Linked DNA regions of Ketobacter alkanivorans. The protein of the gene in region 2 binds, or shares a complex with, the protein of the main gene of each other region. Links are inferred from orthologs where the notes say so. Each region holds a gene or a part of one and is shown on either strand. Other genes may lie near its edges.

The links.
Region 1: the proteins of Kalk_RS00415 (region 2) and Kalk_RS16670 are in contact, whole or in part, in a cryo-EM structure (PDB 9DDO), measured with the Escherichia coli proteins. The link is inferred for Ketobacter alkanivorans from one-to-one orthologs.

The regions. Positions count from the first base shown.
Region 1 is NZ_CP022684.1:3,909,418-3,916,967, forward strand. The notes cover bases 3,134-6,132. They hold Kalk_RS16670 (energy transducer TonB), read left to right. Parts: upstream 3,134-4,292; coding sequence 4,293-4,973; downstream 4,974-6,132. Other genes in these bases: Kalk_RS16655 (MotA/TolQ/ExbB proton channel family protein), read left to right, coding at 3,134-3,352; Kalk_RS16660 (MotA/TolQ/ExbB proton channel family protein), read left to right, coding at 3,330-3,899; Kalk_RS16665 (ExbD/TolR family protein), read left to right, coding at 3,886-4,296; Kalk_RS21265 (tetratricopeptide repeat protein), read left to right, coding at 4,983-6,132. Also shown: Kalk_RS16645 (hybrid sensor histidine kinase/response regulator), read left to right, coding at 1-1,107; Kalk_RS16650 (DUF3450 domain-containing protein), read left to right, coding at 1,185-1,946; more of Kalk_RS16655, read left to right, coding at 1,943-3,133; more of Kalk_RS21265, read left to right, coding at 6,133-6,227; Kalk_RS16680 (NUDIX domain-containing protein), read left to right, coding at 6,265-6,750; Kalk_RS16685 (Mpo1 family 2-hydroxy fatty acid dioxygenase), read right to left, coding at 6,765-7,289; Kalk_RS16690 (Crp/Fnr family transcriptional regulator), read right to left, coding at 7,366-7,550. UniProt on the Escherichia coli protein: Interacts with outer membrane receptor proteins that carry out high-affinity binding and energy dependent uptake into the periplasmic space of specific substrates such as cobalamin, and various iron compounds (such as iron dicitrate, enterochelin, aerobactin, etc.).
Region 2 is NZ_CP022684.1:85,465-92,992, reverse strand. Bases 2,464-5,440 are described here. They hold Kalk_RS00415 (ExbD/TolR family protein), read right to left. Parts: upstream 4,172-5,440; coding sequence 3,755-4,171; downstream 2,464-3,754. Other genes in these bases: Kalk_RS00405 (energy transducer TonB), read right to left, coding at 4,932-5,440; Kalk_RS21630 (MotA/TolQ/ExbB proton channel family protein), read right to left, coding at 4,173-4,907; Kalk_RS00420 (polyamine ABC transporter substrate-binding protein), read right to left, coding at 2,464-3,536. Also shown: Kalk_RS00435 (ABC transporter permease subunit), read right to left, coding at 1-385; Kalk_RS00430 (ABC transporter permease subunit), read right to left, coding at 382-1,305; Kalk_RS00425 (ABC transporter ATP-binding protein), read right to left, coding at 1,302-2,417; more of Kalk_RS00420, read right to left, coding at 2,436-2,463; more of Kalk_RS00405, read right to left, coding at 5,441-5,621; gorA (glutathione-disulfide reductase), read right to left, coding at 6,032-7,390; Kalk_RS00390 (OmpA family protein), read right to left, coding at 7,519-7,528. UniProt on the Escherichia coli protein: Involved in the TonB-dependent energy-dependent transport of various receptor-bound substrates.

The DNA.
Region 1 (7,550 bases), 3.8 Mb from region 2 along the record:
CCGATGAACGGCATTTTGGGTATGCTCGAGTTAATCGATAACCCAGAACTGGATTCTGTGCAGCGAAACTATATTGATATTGCGCGCCGCTCAGGCAAGACGCTGTTGGCTTTGATCAATGAGATTCTGGACCTGTCAAAGATTGAATCGGGCAAGTTGGTGTTAGAACAGAATGCATTCAGCTTGAGGGAGCTAATCCAGGATCTTTCCAGTCTTTACAGTCAGCAGGTTAAGAATAAGCACCTGACTATCCGGGTTATGGTGGATTCGTCGGTGCCAGATTACATTGTTGGGGATCGCACACGGTTATGGCAGGTGCTTACGAATCTGATTAGCAATGCAATTAAATTTACTCGGCGAGGTGGTGTCATTATAAAACTGGACACAGTCTACGAAGGAGGGCAGAGGCTGCGCTTTGCCGTAGTGGATACCGGAATTGGTATTGCCAATAGTGAGCAGGAGTCCATTTTCGAAAGCTTTCAACAGGCGGATGGTACAACCACTAGGGAATACGGAGGTACTGGGCTTGGCTTGAGTATAAGCCGTAAGTTGGTGACACTAATGGGAGGTGTATTGAGGCTCGCATCTGAGCCGGGAGAGGGCAGTGAGTTCAGTTTTACATTGCCTTGCTGTATTGCCGATGATGCAGATGTTGCCAAAATAGAAGAGGAAGAGCGCCAGCAAAACGATGTGGATTTCTCTTCTTATCGGGTGCTGATAGTTGAAGACAATGAGGTTAATCAAAAGGTGGCTCAGGGAATCCTGAGTAAGCTAGGTGTGCAACATATTTATCTTGCCTCTAATGGGTTGGAGGCCTTGCAATACTTAAGGGGGGCTATGGTGGATATTGTTTTTATGGATGTGCAAATGCCGGTGATGGATGGATTTGATGCGACCCGGCAAATTCGAAAATTTGATAAGCTGGCACATTTACCTATCGTCGCTATGACGGCTAATGCTATGGATGGGGATCGTAAGCGCTGTTTGGATGCGGGTATGAATGATTACCTGTCCAAACCTATTAAACTTGAGTTAGTACGCCAAAGTATGCTTCGAAATCTAGTTGATGTGGTCAATATAGACGTTGATTCGGCCGCGAATAGCTAAGTAATACCCTTCTCTACTATTGTTGTTTTATTGTTTGGGCAGTATAACGTAGTCAGTGGGTAACTATAGGAAATCAAATGAATTCTTTGATCCAAATGATGGCAGGGTGCCTGCTTGCGGCGTTTGCCTGTGCCGGAATAGGCCAATCCCTGAATGACAGTGTAGAGTTGACTGTAGATCTGCAGAAACAGGCAGTTCAGTCACAGCAGAGCATCAATAAGATAGTTAACGACACGAATGCCATGCTGGAAGAGTATCGCCGTTTGTTGCTGGATGCCGATTATCACCAGGTGTATTTGAATCAGCTTACCCAGGAGTTACATCAGCAGCAATTGGAGCGAGAAAGCCTTCAGCTGCAGATTGAACGAATCCAACTGACCGAAAAACGCTTGGCTCCACTTTTGGCGAGCATGGTGCAAACCCTGGAGCGCTTTGTGGTGCTGGATTTACCGTTCCAGCAGCAAGAGCGTATTGACGCTGTATTACTGCTCCGTGAGCGACTGCATAATTCACAGCTGCCGTTGGTGGATCGATTTCAACTGGTTATGGAAGCATTCCAGGTAGAGCTGGAATACGGCCATACCCTTGAAGCATATCGGGAAAAAATAGATTGGCAGGGGCAAAAGCGCAGTGTCGACTGTTTGCGAGTAGGCAGATTGGCGTTGTATTTTATGACCCAGGATGGCGCTGAGGTTGGTTATTGGAACAGGCAAGAGAAGCAATGGCTGCCGCTGTCATCCGAGTACAGTCGGGTAATACGCGAGGGCGTGGCTGTTGCGAAAAGCCAGCAGGCACCGAAATTACTGACGTTGCCAGTGATGGCCGGAGTCGCGCCATGAGTCTATACAAAAAACTATGCACATTCTCCTTGATATGTGGCTTGGCTTTTATTGCCCCACTTAATAGCGCATCCGTTGTGGCGAGCCCAATGGATGCAGCACCAGACTCACTGCAGGCGTTATTGGAACAGGTTAAACAGCAGCGTCAGCAGGAAAAGAACGAGCTGCTGCAGCGAGAACAGCGTTTCAAGCAGGCGCAGAAGCAGCAGAAAATTCTGCTGGATCAGGCCCGATCGGAAAAACTCAAGCATGAAAGGACGCTGCAGCCATTGCAGCGAGAGCTTGAAATGGGCACCCAGGAGCTGGCCGCCTTGCGCAAAGACCTGCAGGAGAAAAGCCAGAATCTCAGGGATTTGCAAGGCGCTTTCAATCGCATTGCTGGAGAAGTAGCGGCCACCCTGAAGCAATCCATGGTGTCGGCCGAACGCCCGCAGCGAAATGCCGACCTGGCTCGGCTTGCAGCGCTACAAACCTTGCCCGAAATAGGTGATCTGGAGCTACTTTGGTTATCTATGCAGGATGAGATGACGGAGTCTGCACAAATTGCCCAATATAGGGGCGAGTACGTGGATGCCAGTGGTGCTATTACAACGGCGGAGCTGACCAGGGTAGGATTGTTTACCGTATTCAGCCGTGACGGGTTTCTTCGTTATGTACCAGAGAGTAACGAACTGCTTTTACCCGCGAGGCAGCCTTCAGCCCGATATCTTGATGCAGTAACGAATTGGTCAGCGAGTGCTTCTGCCATGAATGTCGCTGTGATTGATCCAACTCGTGGTGCGTTGATCAATCAACTCAGCCACTCACCCTCTGTGGCAGAGCGTGTTGAGCAAGCTGGCTTGATCGGCGTAATCATTCTGGCATTGGGAGGGCTAGGAGCCATAGTGGCGTTGTGGCGTGTATGTTGGCTGAGCTGGGTTTCTTTGAAAGTAAATCTTCAGCTTAAAAGTGTTGGGACACCTTCGGATAAAAATCCGTTGGGCAGGGTTTTAATAAAGGCTGGCGGGTTTTCAACGGATAATGATGAGAACTATCAGTTTAAACTGGATGAGGCGGTGCTTACAGAATTGCCGGCGTTAGAAAGAGGGCAAAATTTCATTAAGTTGCTGGCTGCGGTGGCACCTTTGCTGGGGCTGCTTGGGACGGTAACGGGCATGATCCTCACCTTTCAGTCCATCAGCTTATTTGGTAATGGCGATCCAAAACTAATGGCTGGCGGCATATCCCAGGCCTTGATGACAACGGTGCTTGGGTTGGTTGTGGCTATTCCTTTGCTGTTTAGTCACAGTTTTGTAGTGTCTCTTTCACGCAGCTTAGTGCAGCGTCTGGATGAGCAGAGCGCGGGCTTGTTGGTGCGTCGCCTGGAACAGGTCAGGGCAGGCAGTGGCAGGTCTGGCAATGATTGATCCCTGGCAGGATATTAATGCGTTTGCAGAGCAGGGTGGGCCTGTGATCTGGTTGTTGCTGATTCTGAGTTGCCTGCTTTGGACATTAATTATCGAGCGGCTTTGGTATTTCTGGTTTGGGGTGTCTGGCAATGCAGATGCGCTGAGAGTTCAGTGGCAACAGCGTATCGATCGTCAGTCCTGGTGTGCCCACCGGGTGCGGGATGCGTTCATTGCCGAAGTCAGTATCCGACTGCATACTTTTTTGCCTCTTATTAAAGCCCTTGTTTTGCTTTGCCCTCTTCTTGGATTGTTGGGTACGGTTACCGGGATGGTGACCGTGTTTGATGTAGTCGCAGTTGAAGGTTCCAGCGATGCGCAAGCCATGGCTCGTGGCGTGTTTCGAGCCACTTTACCTACAATGGCCGGCCTGGTGGTATCCATCAGTGGTTTATATATGTCGGCTCAGTTACAGCGTTGGGCCGACAACAGGGTAGCCAGGTTTGCGGATAGCCTGCCCATTGGCAGCGATGATCAAGCAGTGGAGGCGAGCCATGGCTGTGCGTAGACACCGACCAGGAGATCAAGAGACTGAACTGGATTTAACACCCATGTTGGACGTGGTGTTCATCATGTTGATCTTTTTCATAGTTACAACATCATTTGTGAAGGAATCAGGTATCGCCGTAAATACCCCAGAGGCTGAAACGGCTCAGCGACAGGAAAGCGCAAATATACTGATAGCAATACATGAATCCGGGGATATCTGGATCGATGGGAGGCCCATTGATGTACGCGCACTGAAAGCACAGGTTGCCCGTATGCATGCAGAAAACCCGCAGGGAACGGTGGTGGTTCAGTCTGATGAAAAAGCAGATACCGGTGTGCTGGTAAAAGTCATGGATCAGATCCGTTTGGCGGGAATTCAGCAAATTGCCGTTGCCGCACGGCGAGCAGGATCATGATATTGCGATTATTTGTAAGCGGTTTGCTTGCAGTGCTTGTTTCTGTGTTGTTGTTTATCTTTATGATCAGGTTGCTGAGTGGGGAAACGATTCAGCAAAACATCGATCAGGCGGTAACACGCATGCAGTTTGTTGAGCCCCCACCGGATGAAGCAGAGCCCCAAACCACTCCCGAGCAGGCAGTTGCATCTGAACCGTCTTTCGCGGAGGAAAGCATGATGCCTGTTGCAACGTTGCCGCAAACGGTAGCGGCACCCGCACCCAGTGCATTACCGCAGCCGAAAATGAGCAGTAACGCCTTTAATGTGCCAGCACCAAAGTCCAGTTGGAGCGCGCCGCTCAGTGGTGATGCTTTTCAAGCAGGCGAAAAAGGCAAAGGTTTCGTTGAAGTTATACCGTTGGCCACGCGGCGTCCCAATATTCCTGAGGTGGCTTGGGAAAATAAGATAGATGGCTGGGTATTGGTGGCATTTACTTTGAAGCCAGATGGTCGTACTGCCAATGTTCGGGTGCTGGATGCGCGGCCCGGTGGTGTCTATGAAGACAATGTCATTCGTGCTGTTCAGGACTGGCTTTACGATATGAGGAGTATCAAGCACAAGGGCGATATTATTCTTACCCAGAAAATTGAACTTTTCTGGCGTGATTATCCTGATAACACCCCATACCTTGATTAGGATGACTTAATGCGTATTCCAAGCAATGCAGTGCTCCTTACCTTGGTTATTCTACTTTTGGAATCGGTGTCGCCGTCGGCTCTGGCGGAACAGTACCGAAGCAAGCTACTGCTGAATCCAGGTCAATCACTGGATGAGGCTGCCAGTGTTTCCATCGAGCAGTTGGAAGCACAGTTTGGCGATATTCGGCAGGATTATGCGCGCTCCAGTGCCGGTGTTCAGTTGGCGCGACATTATGTTGAGCAGCGTAATTATGATAAGGCGGTTGCCTACTATAAGGAGGCACTTGCTGCACAGGGGTTATCGGATGTTGTTAACCGGGATCTGCACCGAGAGCTGGCGGGTGTTTATCTTGCCATGGGCAGTCCGGATCTTGCGCTGCAAACCTTATCATCTTTGGGGCATCAGCCGCCGCTTAAGGATCCACAAACGCTGCTCACCTACGCTCATATCTATTATGCATTAAATGATTATTTGCAGGTTGCTTCTACCCTTGATCAACTGTTCTCACTGCTAACGCCGGACCAAGAAGCTTTGTATCAGCAAATGATCGCGTTGGCCTATCAGATTCAGGATTACGATCTGTGTGCCTCAGCGTTAGAGCAGCAGTTGAATTATGACATGAGTAAAAGCGACTATTGGTTTCAATTAGTGGCGGTGCTGCTGAAACAAAATAAGGCGCAACAAGCGCTGGCTTATCTTGCATTGGCTGAATTGCAGGGAATGGCGTTCAGTGAACAGAATGTTCTGTTGTTGGGCAGCCTTTATGCATCCCAAGGGAACCCCTATAAAGGTGCTGAGGTGTTGTCTGAGGCAATCTCTCAAGGGGTGGTGAGTGCTACCGGTGAACACTACCGAGTTCTGTTTGAATACTGGCTGCATGCCCAAGAGCAAAAGCGTGCTCTCCAGGCGCTGCAACAAGCAGCGACCCTGACCAGGGATGCTGAGTTGTATCTTTATTGGGCCCAGATGTTGATGCAGAATCAGAACTGGAAGCAGATGCATAATGTCATGATGGATTTCTGCGGTAAGGCTGTACCACCTCTGATGGTGGGGCGTGCGAATCTGATGTTAGGCATCAGTGAGTATAAATTAAATCGCCCTCAGAAAGCCTTTCAGGCATTTGCCAACGCCACACTGGTGGGCGGTGCTAATGATTTGGCTGGGCAATGGTTGGATCGATTGGAGGCAGAAGGCATAATGGGCAATATTCCCGCGCGACCGTCTGGACCTTGTCAGGCAATTGCTGGATAAGAGCGAGCGGCCTTAATTTCCGACCAAAAAGAATAATATGAACATTAGGCTTCTGTTTTGTTTGATTTGTACTGTGCTGCCTGCTTGTGCAGTTACCACGGAGGATTGCGGCCAATTACCGGATGATCAAACGATTGGTAATGCCGGCTGTATGATTGTTCAGGATGGCAAGCTACTGATGATACAGCAAAGAATCAGTGGCCTTTGGGCTCTGCCTGGCGGTACAGCCGAGCCTGGGGAGCGCGCTGTTTGTTCTGCACAGCGAGAAACCTACGAAGAAACCGGTTTCAGGGTTCAGGTGCGTCATAAAATTCGTGAGTTCGGAAATGGTTTCCAGCTTTATTCGTGTGAGCTCGAGCAGCGTAGCTCGGGGGGGCCGTTAGATAAGGTGGAGGTTGCTACTTATAGTTGGTTTGATCAAGTTCAGCGTCAGTCAGTTCCCCTTCGATTTGAACAGCAACGTGCATTGGTTGATCAATTGGTGCTGGAGGAGCAGGCGCGTAAGCAGCCTACTGCTCCATAGTATCAGAGTTGGGCTCAGGATGAGGTTGTCGCCTCTTTGATCACCGCAGGGCCGGTCACGCCTTCAATGGCATCTTGCAACTCCTTGCGTAAGCCCAGTATGAAGGCTACTTCTGCCGCCACAAACAAAGGGCCGATGGCCAGACCCATTATATCGTCGATAAAAGCAGGTTTGCGGCGCTCATAAACGTGACCGACGAACTGAATAATCCAGCCTACGACAAACAGACCAATACCACTTAGCAACCATAGCTCAGTTGATAGTGCCGCCAGGGCGTTGCCGATCCACAGGCTTATAATCAACGCTGCCACCATGGCCATGCCAAAACGTAAATCAAGCTTGATGTAGTAGGTGCTGGCGGCAACAACAACCAACAGTGCCGGTGTCAACGCTATGCCCATGATATTGAGCTCCGGGCGTGCCAGCAGGGTTGCGACTGCCACCACTATCAAAGGTATACCCACAAAGTGAGTGATGATATTGCGCTTGTCGCGGTGGTAGCTGGCGTACTGTGTGAGCTGTTCAGTCAAGCTTCTCATTCTTGGATCCTCTGCTGCTTTGGCCTGGGCATATATTATCACGCTTATGCTAGCCGCAGGGGGGATGCTAAGTCTGTCATCTGGCTGACATTGGTGGCAGGTTTCCGAGCTTCTGCAGCGCATTCAGATCGCAAATTTCAATGCCGCCGTATACCAGTTTAACAATGCCATTTGCTTCGAGATCTTTGAGGATCTGATTTGTGGTTTGGCGAGAGATGGAGAGCATGCGTCCGAGTTGCTCCTGGTGTAAACGAATGGTCG
Region 2 (7,528 bases):
CAAACACACCCTCTAAAGCAATAAATAGCAACAGCAGTGATAGGCCTGTCATGACTTCTGGCATAACCAAAGGCGCCGTGATCATAACACCCAGGCTACGACTACCTCTTAGTTTGCCAAATCTCACCAAGGCTAGTGCCGCCAATGTGCCAAGAATCACCGCCAAAGTGGCGTTAATCGATGCAATCTTAATGCTCAACCATGCTGCGCTCAACAACGGGTCGTTGTGCAAAAGCTCTGCATACCACTTAGTAGAAAAGCGACTCCATACGGTAACCAGTCGGCTTTCGTTAAACGAATAAACGATCAGGCTTACTATTGGAATATACAGAAAGGCATAACCTAATAGTAGAACCGTAACAAGCCAAGGGAATCGAATCTTCATCCACCCTCCTCGCTTGCTCTTCGTTCATAGTGGCGCAACAATACAAACGGCACGACTAGCGCCACCAGTAACACGCAGGCCAGCGCAGATGCCATCGGCCAATCCTTGTTACTGAAAAATTCAGTCCAAAGCAGTTTGCCGATCATCAGACTATTCGGCCCACCCAATAGATCAGGAATAACAAACTCGCCAACCACAGGTATAAATACCAACATAGAACCAGCGATGACGCCCGGCATAGATAAAGGTAGAGTAACCGTTATGAATTGCTTGAATGGTCGGCAGCCTAAGTCTGCTGCTGCCTCCAATAATGTGTTATCCAGTTTAACCAAGGTGGCATATAGCGGCAGAATCAAGAACGGCAAGTAGCTGTATACGACACCGATGTACACAGCAATCGGCGTGTACAAAATATCAATAGGCTCATCAATCAGGCCTAACCACAGCAATAGATTGTTTAGCAGTCCATTGTTTTTCAAGATACCTATCCATGCGTACACACGGATTAGAAATGAAGTCCAAAACGGCAAAACAATCAACATAAGCAACGGCATGCGTCGACTTTCCGGGGCCCTGGCAATTGCGTAGGCCATGGGGTATCCAATTATCAGACACAGTGCTGTGGATATTACGGCAACCTTTAGTGACCCTAATAATGCGCTTACGTACAATGAATCCTGTAACAGCAACAAATAGTTTGCGCCGTTAATAAATATAGTAAGTAGGCCCTCGCCATCACCTCGTATCATATCAAGGTATGGAGGTTGGGCCAGTTGCGACTCAGATAGGCTGATCTTAAGTAGAAACAGGAATGGCAATATAAAAAATATGACCAACCAGAACCAGGGAACAGCAACGATCAAATGTCGGGATCGGCTATTCAGCCCATCCATACCGATATAACTTAACAACTTACTCATTGTGTAAGCACATTACAACTGTCGGCATTCCAACCGAGCACAACGGTTTGCTCCCAAGTTAATGGTTGTTCGGCCAACGCCTGAACATTCGGCAAGGTAAACTTCACTCGCCTGCCACTTTCCAATTCAGCATGGTATATGGATATATCACCAAGATAGGCGATCTCCTTAATAACCGCCCGCACTTGGTTCGGTTGGCCGTCGTACTGATTGTGCAGGCGTATTTTCTCGGGACGCATGGCAACGGTGACTGGCATGTTTGCCGCCAAAGGCTGGCTGTGATGAACACGAAGCAGTGTACCTGCTTGCTCGCAGTCAATCAGCGCCGTGTCATTCTCATGTGAAACAACGTGACCTTCGAACAAATTAACCAAGCCGATAAAATCAGCCGCGTAGCGGGTAGCGGGAAACTCATACAGGCGTCGCGGTGAATCGAGTTGTTCGATACGCCCATTATTCATTAAAGCAATTCGGCTGGACATGGTCATCGCTTCTTCCTGGTCATGAGTAACAACCACAAAAGTGATACCCAGCCTGGCTTGCAGATTTACCAACTCAAACTGGGTTTGTTCTCGCAATTTCTTGTCCAACGCCCCTAACGGTTCATCCAGCAATAACAGCTTGGGCTGTTTTGCCAATGCCCGAGCCAAGGCGACCCGTTGACGCTGCCCACCCGATAATTGATGAGGTTTACGCTTGGCGTGCTTTTCTAGTTGTACCAGCGCCATCATCTCGCGAACACGGTCATTGCGTTGTGCCTTCGGCATCGGCTCCTGCTTCAAACCGAATGCAATATTTTGTTCTACGTTCATATGGGGAAACAGGGCATAGGATTGAAACATCATGTTCACAGGCCGTAGGTAGGCCGGAACGGATGTCATATCAATCCCATCTATGATGACGCGCCCTTTATTGGGCGCCTCAAAACCGGCAAGAATACGCAGCAAGGTGGTTTTTCCGCAGCCTGAGGGGCCTAACAAGGAAAAAAACTCACCTCGCTGGATATTCAAGCTGATGTCATCGCATGCATACACGCCATCAAAGTGCTTATTGATGTCTTCGAGCTTGACGATGAAATCATCTGCCGTGTCGACGGTGGATTGCTCAACCATTAGTAATAAAACCCTACATCAGATCCCGGTTTTAACCCGTGTCCAGGTGCGATTCATAACCCGAACCTGTTTGTCGCTAGGGGTCTTTAACACCAGTAAATGTTCACGCGTGGTGGATGGTGGATAAATACCGGGATCATTACGAATTTCTTCATCAATCAAATCCGTGGCTTTTATATTGGCATTAGCGTACGCGACGTAGTTGGTGATATTGGCGATAACGTCAGGATTCAGTAAGTAGTTGATAAATTTGTGGGCAGCTTCTGGATTGGGAGCATCCGCCGGGATAGCCATCACATCCGTCCATACCACGGCGCCTTCGGCTGGTACCGCATAGGCAATCTCTACCCCGTTCTTGGCTTCAGCAGCACGGTCACGAGCCTGCAGTACATCACCGGAATAGCCATGCGCAACACAGATGTCGCCATTGGCCAGATCGTTAATATACTGTGAGCTGTGGAAATAACGGATACCAGATCGCACTTTACTTATCACTGCAGCGGCTTCGTCAATCGCAGGGGAGCTAAAGTCCTCTGTGTTTTTCCCCAGGTATGCTCTGGCGGCGACGAAAACTTCAGTCGGGTCATCCATTAACGCCACCCCGCATGCGCTGAGCTTGGCGACAATTTCGGGATCGAAAACCAGACGCCAGGTGTCCAGCGGCATTTCATCGCCCAGGATGGCTTTGACTTTTTTGACGTTGTATCCAATGCCTGTGGTACCCCACATGTAAGGCACCAAATGCGCATTACCGGGATCTATATCGGCCAATGATTTTAAAATCACTGGGTCGACATTGGCATAGTTACTGAGCTTGCTGGTATCCAGAGGCCGGTACAGCTTGGCCTTGATATGGCGATCGGCAAATGGGCGCGCAGTTGGAAAAATCAAATCATAGCCGCTCTTACCCGCTAGCAATTTAGCTTCGAGCACTTCGTTAGAGTCGTAAACGTCATAACTGACTTTGACTTTAGACTGTTCCTGAAAGTTGGCTACGGTATCTTCGGCTATGTAATCTGACCAGTTGTATATATGAAGCGTCTCAGCGTGGGCACCGAGGCTAATCGAAAGAAGTCCAAAAACAGACACTGGGTAACGCCACAAACTGGCTAATTTCATGGGAGGCTTCTCCAAAAAGTATTGGATCGTTACAGGAAGAAACGATCATTGATTGATCATAACTACGCTGCCCCTCACATAAAGTGTCATAGGTAATGCGCAAACATGGGAACGTTTTGAGCGCTTTATGTGTTAGCAGAGCGACATATTTTCGCGCAAAACCTAGTCAAATCCTACCAATTTTAAACGTCTTGATGATTGTTTTGGTAGAAATTCATCTATTGAGGGATCGGTTCGGTCACAAAGCCCAGTTTTTCGATCCCTGCCTGTTGCGCCGCCGCCATCACCGCAATGACATGCTGGTATGCTACCGCCTTATCCCCCCGCAGTTGGATTTCAGGTTGCGGCCGAACAGCAGCGACGGACTGCAGGCGGTTGGCCAGCACCTCCCCACTGATTACCTCATCATTCCAGTGGATGGCGGCGTCCGCCGTGACGGTTAGCGCTATGGTTTGGGGGGTAACGTCGTTCGGGGCGTTGTTTGCCTGGGGTAAATCAATGTTTACCGTGTGAGTCAACACCGGCACCGTTAAAATAAAGATGATCAATAATACCAACATGACATCCACTAACGGGGTCATATTGATTTCACTCATTACCTCATCATCGTCGTCCAACCCTCCACCAAAAGCCATGCTACTTATCTCCCTTGGCGGGTTTCAGCGCACGCAGCCTGGGCGAGTCATCGTTACGTTTGAGTGGTGCACCGGTGAGAAAGTACGCATGAAGTTGGTGGGCAAAGCGATTCAGCTTACCCAGCACCTGCTTATTGTGACGGGTGAGCGCGTTATAACCCAATACCGCCGGGATCGCCACAGCCAACCCGAACGCGGTCATAATGAGGGATTCACCCACGGGACCGGCAACCTTATCGATGCTGGCCTGCCCCGAAACACCAATACTAACCAGGGCGTGATAGATCCCCCATACTGTGCCGAACAAGCCTACGAAAGGGGCGGTAGATCCTACTGATGCCAGTATGGAAAGGCCTCTCTGCAGACTCTCTGCGCTTTCATCAATGGAACCTCGCATGCAGGAGGTCAACCATTCAGCCATCGGCAGCTTGCCATGAAGGTCGTCCTCATGGGTGTCATGGTGATCCGCCGCGGCCTGCCCAACTTCGGCAAGATGACGAAAAGGGTTGCTTCGACCATCTCGGGCCAGAATTTGAATCCCCTCGGCAATACTGTGGGCATGCCAAAATTCCTGCGTGGCGCGTGTACTGCCCCGCAGAGAAAACAGATGCAGCGCACGCTGCACGATGATAGTCCACGATGCAACCGACATGGCCAGCAGTAATATGGCCACCGTTCTGATAACCAAATCGGCCTGGCTCCAGAGATGTTCTATACCATATGCGTTGGTATCCATAAGACTCCTTTTATGCCTGCACGTTTAACGTTCATGCAGACTGAATGTGATTGGCTGCAAATAACGGTAATCTACAGGTTTACCGTCTTGTTGGGCAGGGGTGTAGCGCCAGGTTTTAACAGCCTTTAAGGCAGAACGATCCAATCGAGGATGGCCACTGGACACCTTGACTTTTATGTCACCGACAGTGCCATCGGCCAACACCACCAACTCCAGAATAACCGCTCCCTCCTCCCCCCTGCGCCGGGATGATGAAGGGTAAGCTGGATCTGCATTGCTGTGATGATAGGCATCAATCCTTGGCGGTGTGATCGGAGCACCCAGGCTTTCATCATGTTCAGATTCCACCTGCACAGGCGAAGGCTCCGGCGGCTGCGATACAGGCTCAACAATATCAGGTTCGGCAGCATCCGGCGTAGGATTATCGATTTCGGTTACAACTGGAGCAGGCCGCGCATCCGGTTTAGGGCGCAGAATTGGATCAGTTTTCGGCTTGGATATTGGCGTTGGTTGCTTAACTGGTTGCGACGATGGCTGCTTCGACGATGGCTTTTGTACCAATTCTGCAGGAGGTGCCTGAATGAACACACCACTGATACGAGGAGGCTCTACCCGTGACAACTGAGGCTGATGTGGGCTTAACACTAAAACCAGCACGCCCGCATGGGCCAACAGGACGCCCACAACAACCGTCAATTGACGCTGCCATTGCATCACTGTGCGCTCGATCTGTTGTGATGATAAAAGATATACAAGTGCTATCCGTGAACGCTATAGCGTCAGGTGGAGTTTATAACCGTTACTGTGTCCCAATTTTACTCACAAGTATCTTTCAAAACAATGTAGGGGGGTTGCGCTGGCCTGCAGAACTGCAGCAACTCCATGTTGATCGCCTATTTCATTCCACGGTACTTAAGTATCAAAGAAATGATTTCATGATCGCTTATGGTCGACGCCAAAGATTCATCGAACGACTTTCTCTGGGGGAGATGTATGTTAAATTTACTGCGTAACAGCTCCTGTACTTGCACATTTGAATCAGGGTCGATTTCTTTCCCGGCATAGATGCCAATCCGTTTAAGCGTAAATTCCTTACTATCCATCTACATTCTCTTTCAATTTGCTTAGTGGTTTACTGGCGTTCTCATTGTGACAAACTCTTCAGCACTTGTGGGGTGAATACCAATGGTTTGATCGAATTGCGCTTTCGTTGCCCCCATGGAAACTGCAATTCCGATACCTTGTATAATCTCTCCTGCATCAGGCCCTACCATGTGAGCACCTAATACCCGATCCGTTTTCTTATCAACAATCAATTTCATCAACGCGCGTTCTTTATGGGGGGAAAAACTGTACTTCATCGGGGAAAAAACTGAACGATAAACATCGATATCGTGGCCGGCATCTTTGGCTTGTTGTTCTGTAAGCCCAACTGTACCAATAGGAGGCTGCGTGAACACGGCTGTTGGTATCGCATCATACCCTACAGGCTTGCCACCGTCTGCAAACAACGTATTGGCAACGTACATTCCCTCAGCCAGGGCAACCGGCGTCAGCTGAACTCTATCAATCACATCACCTACTGCGTATATGCTTGGCTCAGACGTGCAATAATGATCATCGACGATCACCGCGCCATTTTCTGCAATGGATACCGAGGTATTTTCAAGGCCTAACCCATCGATTTTTGGCCTACGACCAGTAGCATAGACGACCAGGTTGAACTGCTCGCTGTTGCCTGATGCATCGTTGACCCTGAACTGGCTATCGCCGCATTTTGCGATTGCTGTAACATCATGCTTAAAGCGAATTTTAATACCTTTTCTGAGCAACTCATCTCTCAAGTGCTCTCTTACATCATCATCGAAACCACGCAAGAAAAGTTCCTTACGGTAGCTAAGCGTAACATCGACACCCAGGTTATGCAGTATGCAGGCAAATTCTATTGCTATATAACCGCCACCCACGATTAATGCCTTTTCTGGCAACTCGGGCAAGTCAAAAAATTCATTCGATGTGATTGCGTGTTCTACTCCGGGAATTTCTGGCAGGAATGGCCACCCTCCCGTTGCTATCAATATGTATCGCGCCGAGACAACCTTGCCGTTCACACATACTTGATTAGGGCCTTGTATAACGGCTCGACCATTGAATACTTCGACACCGGCGTTAACCAGTAATCGATCATAGATCCCGTTGAGCCGTTGGATTTCCTTAACTTTGTTATCACGCAATACAGTCCAGTCAAAGCCCGAGGCCTCTACGTTCCACCCATAACTTTGAGCAAGCGCCAACTCTTCATTAATGTGAGAACCATAAACATACAGTTTCTTTGGCACACATCCAACATTCACGCAGGTGCCACCAAAATAGCGTTCTTCTGCGATTGCGACCCGGCCGCCCATAGAAGCAGACATCCTGGCGCAACGTACCCCACCAGAGCCTGCGCCTATTACAAAAAGGTCATAATCGAACTTATCCACTTCAACGCTCCCAACAAACCAATGCCCACATACTATTTCATAGATTCATCGTAATCAAAATTGTTACTACCCCAACCGAAAAGGGAGCCTATAGGCTCCCTTTTCGATCTAACACCGCTAGATTCGATTTAAATCTGA